Regions from separate parts of the Thioalkalivibrio versutus genome, predicted to be linked through region 3. Evidence: predicted binding sites of a transcription regulator. Region 3 holds the regulator's gene; each other region holds the start of a gene.
What was found. Region 3 encodes sigma-54, which starts transcription at its own class of promoters, with help from an activator protein. Its sites were predicted from a motif close to TGGCANGNTNCNTGCTT; they were not measured.

Region 1 (2,264 bases), 570 kb from region 3:
CGCTGGATGCCGAATCGCGGACGATCCTGGATGCCGAGCTGCACCATCAGGGGCTGTACCGTTTCGAGGACCTGCCGCTGGCGGGAAGCGTCTGGCAGACGGTCCGCATCTATCCGGAGGGCGCCGGCCTGGCCGATTTGGTCCTCCCGCCCGCGCCGGTGCCGGCCTTCTGGCAGGTCGCACGGCTCGCCCTGGCGGTCGCCGTGGATGACGCGGGGCGGCCGGATGCCGAGGGCTACCGGGCGTTGCTGTCCGGATATAACGGGCGGCGGCCGTTGACCGCCATCGAGCGAGGGGCGGCGCCGACCCTGCTGCGCCTGGCTGCGCTGGACGACTGGCTCGCCGCACTGGAGGCCGGGGTCGATGGGCGCGCCGAGCGCGAACGGCTGGCGGCCCTTCAGGTAGAAGCGGCTCGCTTGCAGGGTGTCTGGGTTCGCGCCGCGGCTTGATGGCCCAGCCGGCCCGCATGACGTGCGGGGTGCCTGGTCCGGTCGTTCGCAAACACAACGAGGCGGGGTCGTGGATCCGTGCCTTCCAAGGAGGAAAGCCCATGTTCCGAATCGCTGTTTGGCTGGCGCTGCCCCTGGCCGCCCTTCTCGCCCCTGCGCTCCTGAGTGCCGACGTCTATCGCTGGACCGACGATCAAGGCAATGTCCACTTCGGCGACCGCCCCCCCGAGGGGAGCCGTAGCGAATCGGTCGATGTGCGTGAGCCGATGCGGGGCGTGCCGCTGGAGGGCGCGCGTGAGATCCTCGAGCGCCCCGTGCGCCCGCGCGGTCAGCCCGAAGCGGAGGGTGCCTACCAGCGGGTCGCTATCGCGCGGCCGGGGGATGGCGAGGGCGTGCGGGCGAACGATGGCAATGTGACCGCGGAGCTCGAGATTGAACCGGCGCTTGACGCTGATGCCGGTCACCGTGTGGTCTGGTTGCTGGACGGGGAGGCTGCCGGCGAGGGGGCCTCGACGAGCGCGACCTTCCAGGGCCTGAACCGCGGTGCCTATACCCTGCAGGCGCGGGTCGTGGACGAGTCGGGTCAGGAACTGGGCGCCAGCGATACCATCGAGTTCAACGTGCTGCGCATGGCCATCCCGCGCAGTCAGCAACAGCAGCAACGGCCCCAGCAGTTTCCGTCGGGCGGAGCACCGCAGGCACCGCAGGCTCCCCGGGCGCCGCAGCCGGTGACGCCTGGCCCGAATTGACGCCGGCACTCGCATAGCGCACCGAAGTGGTGCGGTAGACGCCCCAGATTGGTGCTATTATTGCACCACTCTGGGGCGTTTCGGTTTCAAGGGTGTCGGCGGCCAGGCTCCTGGTGTGACGCAGCCCTCGGCTTCAGCGTCCCGCCCGGCGATTTTCGCTTGGCGCGATTCCTGCTTGAGGCCTTTCGATGACTACGCCCGCTGCCAATCCCGGTATGACCACCCCGCCCTGGTGGGACGACCTCTCCACGGCCGTGCTGGTGACCGATGCGGAACTGCGCCTGCTGAGCCTGAACAGTGCGGCCGAGGTCCTGCTCGGGCTTAGCCGCGAACGCATCGTCGGTCACGGACTGGGGCAATGGCTCAAGCTGGACCGGAATCTGGCCAACCGCCTGCGTTCGGCGCTGACCCTGGATCAGCCGATCACGCTGCGTGCCCGTCAGATGGAGCCCCTCCGAGCCGACAGCTTCCTGGCCGACGTGATCATCACGCCACTGCACGCCGCCGGCGAGCGGCCAGGCCAGCTGCTGTTCGAACTGAACGCCATCGATCGCCACGAGCGCATCAGCCGCGAGGAACAGTTGCAGAAGCAGCAGGCGATCACCCGTGCAGTGACGCGCGGGCTGGCCCACGAGATCAAGAACCCGCTGGGCGGGCTGCGCGGCGCGGCGCAGTTGCTCGCCAGCGAGCTGGACGACTCGGGCCTCAAGGAATACACCCAGATCATCATCCGCGAGGCGGACCGCCTGCGCAGCCTGGTCGACCGCATGCTGGGGCCGAATAACATGCCGCGGCGCGAGGCCGTCAATCTGCACGAGGTCCTGGAGCACGTCCGAGGCCTGGTCAGCGTGCAACTGCCGCTGGGGCTGAAGATCCGCGGCGACTACGACCCCAGTATTCCCGACGTGCAGGCCGATCGCGACATGCTGGTGCAGGCCATCCTCAACCTGGTGCAGAACGCGGTGCATGCACTGGAAGACGGGGGGCAGATCACCCTGAGCTCGCGGATCCTGCGCCAGTACACGATCTCCGGGAAGCGCCACCGGCTGGTGGCCAAACTGAGTGT
Region 2 (2,264 bases), 1.3 Mb from region 3:
TGGTTGAAGGGGTCGGGGGCCAGGTAGCCATCGACGTTCTCGGCACGCAGGTTGGCGACCATCTCCGGCGGCGGCACGACGCGGATGCTGATGTCGCGATCGGGATCCAGCCCGTGCTCCGCGACGTAGTAACGCAGCAGGAAGTTGTGCATGGAGTACTCGAAGGGCACGGCGAAGGTGAAGCCCTTCCAGTCCTTGGGATCGCGCTTGTCCTTGTGCTTGTTGTGCAGGGTGATGGCCTGGCCGTTGATGTTCTCAACCGCCGGCATGATGTAGTGCTCGCGCGAGGAGCCGGAGCCCAGGGTCATCGACAGCGGCATCGGCGAGAGCATGTGCGAGGCGTCGTACTCACCGGACAGCGACATGTCGCGGGCCACCGCCCAGCCGGCGGTCTTGATCACGTCGACATCCAGGCCGTGGCGCTCGTAGAAGCCCATGGGGTGGGCCATGATGATCGGCGTGGCGCAGGTGATCGGGACGAAGCCGACGCGCAGCTTGGTCTTTTCCAGCGGCCCGCCGTCCTTGATTGCGGCCTTGACCTTGTCCAGCGGCAGGATGGAGCCCAGGGCGGCGGCCACCGTGCCGCCCCCGATCATCTGCAGGAAGCGGCGGCGGTTGATCTCGTTGTGGCCGAACATGCCGCGGACGATGGCGCTCTCCACCGCGCGATCGACCATGGCCTCGTCGCTCAGGTCCTCGCCGGTGGCGTGGGCATCGGCCTGTACGGGCTCATGGGTGGCGTGTCGTTCCAGTTTCTCTTCCAGGTCCGGGGACGCGGTGTCGAAGCAGCTGCAGCTGCCGGGACCGGTGTGCCCGTGGCGGCAGCTGGAGCCGTGGCGCAGGTCGGCGTTGGCGTCAAAGGGATCGTGAAGACTCTTGGTCGGCATGGTCGGCTCTCCTCGTGGGTCGAATCGATGCGGGCATCTTTGCCGCGCATGTCGAGGGTCATTGCAGGTGCCATGCCAAGCGTGGGGAATGGGCCGCCAGGGCGGCGCGCGAGTGCCGGGAGATCGGACCCTTCGTCGACATTGTCGACGAAGGGGACAAAAGGTCCGCTGGTGTCTGAGCGGTGGGCCTAAGTGGTTTCTATGCCGAGCTTTTTCAGGCGATAGCGCAATTGCCGCGGGGTCAGGCCCAGGTCCATCGCGGCGCGGGTCTTGTTGCCCCCGGTTTGCTCGATCGCGCGCTTCAGGCGCTCCGCCTCGGTGGCGTGCACGCGCTGATATGGGCGCACCGCGCTGGTGCAGGACGCGCCGGAAGAGGGCAGGGTTCGGGGCTCGTTGTGCCGCGATGGTGCCGGTGCATGCTCGTCGCGGAGGCCGTGCCGCTCGCCCTCGAACGGGCTGATGCGGGATTCCTCGTGCAGGATCTCGTCGATCAGCGGCGTGCCGATGCGGCCATCCGTGGATAGCAGCACGGCGCGCTCCAGCACGTTCTCCAGCTGGCGGATGTTGCCGGGCCAGTCGAAGGCCTCCAGGCGTTCCAGCACGCCTTCGTCGACGACCACGTTCCAGCCGTGCAGGTGGGTGTAGCGGTCGAGGAAGTGGCGGGTGAGCAGGCGGATGTCGCTGGCACGGTCGCGCAGGGCCGGCATGTGCAGCGGGATCACGTTCAGGCGGTAGAACAGGTCGAGCCGGAAGTTCCCGGCGTTCACCGCGGCCTGCAGGTTCTGGTGGGTTGCGGCGATGATGCGTACGTCCACCGGGAGATCGCGGTTGCCGCCAATGGGCTGGACCACCCGTTCCTGCAGCACACGCAGGATTTTGGACTGGAGAGCCTCCGGCATGTCGCCGATCTCGTCCAGAAACAGCGTGCCGCCGTCGGCCAGGGCGATCTTGCCGGTCTTGGCGCTGGACGCGCCGGTGAAGGCCCCCTTTTCGTGGCCAAACAGTTCGGATTCCAGCAGGTCGGCCGGGATGGCGGCGCAGTTGATGGAGATGAACGGCTTTGCATTGCGCTGGCTGATCCGGTGGACCATGCGCGCGATCTTCTCCTTGCCAGTCCCGGAGGCCCCGGTGATCAGGACGGTGGCCTGGGTATCCGCAATGCGGTGGACCTGCTTGAGGACGTGCCGCAGGGCCGGGCTTTCGCCGAGGATGCCGTACTGCCCGCCCTGGGTATCCAGGGCGCTCTTGAGGTAGCGGTTCTCCGAGACCAGCTCGGCGGTGCGCTCGGCGATCAGCTGGTGGATGCGCAGCACCTGGCCGATCATGCTCGCGATCACCCGCAGCAGGTTCAGGTCGTCCTGGAACTGGCGCGAGCGG
Region 3 (2,264 bases):
GAGGTGGTCGCCGGTGGCGGCCTCCGGGACCAGCAGTGCGATCAGGATATCGACCGGCTCGTGATCCATGGCGTCGAAGTCGACGCCCTTTTCCAGGCGCAGCACGGCCACGCGCGGCGCCTCGAGATCGGCCAGGCGGCCGTGGGGAATCGCAACCCCATGGCCGAGACCGGTGGATCCGAGTTTTTCGCGCGCGGACAGGGCCTCGAAGATCGCGTTGCTCCCCGGTCCCGTGCCGTCACCTCCGCCGGCGAGGAGGTCCGCCAGGGCCTCCAGTGCCCGTTTCTGGCTGGAGCACTCGGGTTGCAGGCCAATGCGCTCGGAGGTGATCAACTCGGCAATCGTCATGGATCAGGAGGCCTGCTCGCGGTTGCGCTGGGCACCTTCGGCGCGGTGGTGGTCCTTGACCTTTTCCTTGTGCTTGATCAGCTGACGGTCGACTTTGTCGATCAGCGCGTCGATCGCGGCATACATGTCCTCGTGAGAGGCCTCGGCGTGGATGTGATTGCCGCTGACCTGGAGATTGGCTTCGGCCTGGTTGTGCTGATTCCGGGTCTTCTCGTGGGTCAGCACGACGTGGACGTCGATGACCTTGTCGAAGTGGCGCTCCAGCTTCGCGAACTTCTCGTTGACGTAGTCGCGCAGGGCGTCGGTGATGTCCACGTGGTGGCCGGTCAGGTTGATCTGCATGGTCAGGACTCCTTGGTTACTTGCTGCCGGTGGGCATCGAGGCCATCTGCCGGCGTTCGCTGGATGAAGGGATGTGCATCGCCTCGCGGTACTTGGCCACGGTGCGGCGCGCTACGTTGATGCCCCGGTCCGACAGGACCTGGGCGAGCCGGGCATCGCTGAGCGGCTTGTTCGGGGGTTCGTCGCCAATCAATTCGCGAATCATGGCACGGATGGCGGTGGCGGAACACTCGCCGCCATCGTTCGTGCCGACATGGCTGGAGAAGAAATACTTGAACTCGAAGACCCCGCGCGGGGTGTGCATGTATTTCTGCGTGGTAACCCGCGAGATGGTCGATTCGTGCATCTCCAGGGTCTCGGCAATGTCGCGCAGGATCAATGGCTGCATCGCGACGTCGCCATGCTCGAGAAAGCCCTGCTGGCGGTGGACGATCGCCTCGGCGACCCGCAGCAGGGTGTCGTTGCGGCTGTGCAGGCTCTTCAGGAACCAGCGTGCCTCCTGCAGCTGATCGCGCATAAAGGCGCTGTCGCGGGCATCCGAGACCTGGCGCACCATGCCGGCGTAGAGGTCGTTGATGCGGATACGCGGTGCGATCTCCGGATTCAGCTCCACGCGCCAGCCCTCGGCGCTATGGCGCACGTAGACATCCGGGACCACGTATTCCGAGGTGGCGGAGCTGATCTGTGCGCCGGGGCGCGGGTTCAGGGTGCGGATCAGGTCCAGTGCGCGGGCCAGTTCGTCCGGGTCGCGTACGCCGGACTGGCGCTGCAGGGCCTTGTAGTCGCGCTTGCCCAGGCTGTCCATGCCGTGTTCCAGGATCGCCCGTGCGGCCTCGCGGGCCGGGGCATCCGGGGCCAGTTCGCGTAGCTGGATCTCCAGGCACTCCCGCAGGTTGCGCGCGCCGACCCCCAGCGGGTCGCACTGCTGAATCCAGTGGAGCACTGCCTCGACTTCGTCGACGCCGACGGTTTCATCCTCGCCTCGGCTGATGGTCTCGGCCAGGGTTTCCAGGTCACCCTCGAGATAGCCGTCGGGGCTGATGGCGTCGATCAGGGCCGCCCCGATGCGCTGGTCGCGCGGTGTCAGATGGCTCAGATGCAGCTGCCACAGCAGGTGATCCTGCAGGCCCTCACCGTCGTCGTCGCTGGTGTTTTCCAGCGGGTCGCGGTCATCCACGCCCTTGTTGGGCGTCGGGGCCGGCTCGTAGATGTCGTCCCAGCGGCTGTCGGTCGTCAGTTCCTCGGGGATCACGTCGTCGCTGGTAGTGGTGGCCTCCATGCGATCGCCTTCCACCAGCTCGCCGTCCTGGTTCAGGCGCTCGGTGTCGGCCTCGGCATCTTCGTCCTCGACCTGTTCGAGCATGGGGTTGCTCTCCAGCGCCTGCTGGATCTCCACCTGGAGCTCGAGCGTGGACAGCTGCAACAGGCGGATCGCCTGCTGCAGTTGCGGGGTCATGGTCAGCGTCTGACCCAGCTGCAGATTCAGGCCGGGTTTCAGCATCGGGTATGCGGGGCGAGGGTGGGCATTGATGGAATCTTAAAGCCTGCCTTGTGGTTTGTGCACCGACCGGGCC

Region 1: the regulator sigma-54 is predicted to act here: its motif matches at 1,359-1,375, upstream of glnL (nitrogen regulation protein NR(II)).
Region 2: the regulator sigma-54 is predicted to act here: its motif matches at 949-965, upstream of TVD_RS08110 (CmpA/NrtA family ABC transporter substrate-binding protein).

Annotation. Positions count from the first base shown of each region.
Region 1 is NZ_CP011367.1:2,795,925-2,798,188, reverse strand. Features, by position in the region: gene TVD_RS13000 (hypothetical protein) at 1-449, shown strand, start outside; gene TVD_RS12995 (DUF4124 domain-containing protein) at 551-1,198, shown strand; gene glnL (nitrogen regulation protein NR(II)) at 1,387-2,264, shown strand, end outside.
Region 2 is NZ_CP011367.1:1,740,753-1,743,016, reverse strand. Features, by position in the region: gene TVD_RS08110 (CmpA/NrtA family ABC transporter substrate-binding protein) at 1-887, opposite strand, end outside; gene TVD_RS08105 (sigma-54 interaction domain-containing protein) at 1,076-2,264, opposite strand, start outside.
Region 3 is NZ_CP011367.1:398,793-401,056, forward strand. Features, by position in the region: gene TVD_RS01870 (PTS sugar transporter subunit IIA) at 1-348, opposite strand, end outside; gene hpf (ribosome hibernation-promoting factor, HPF/YfiA family) at 352-690, opposite strand; gene TVD_RS01880 (RNA polymerase factor sigma-54) at 707-2,191, opposite strand.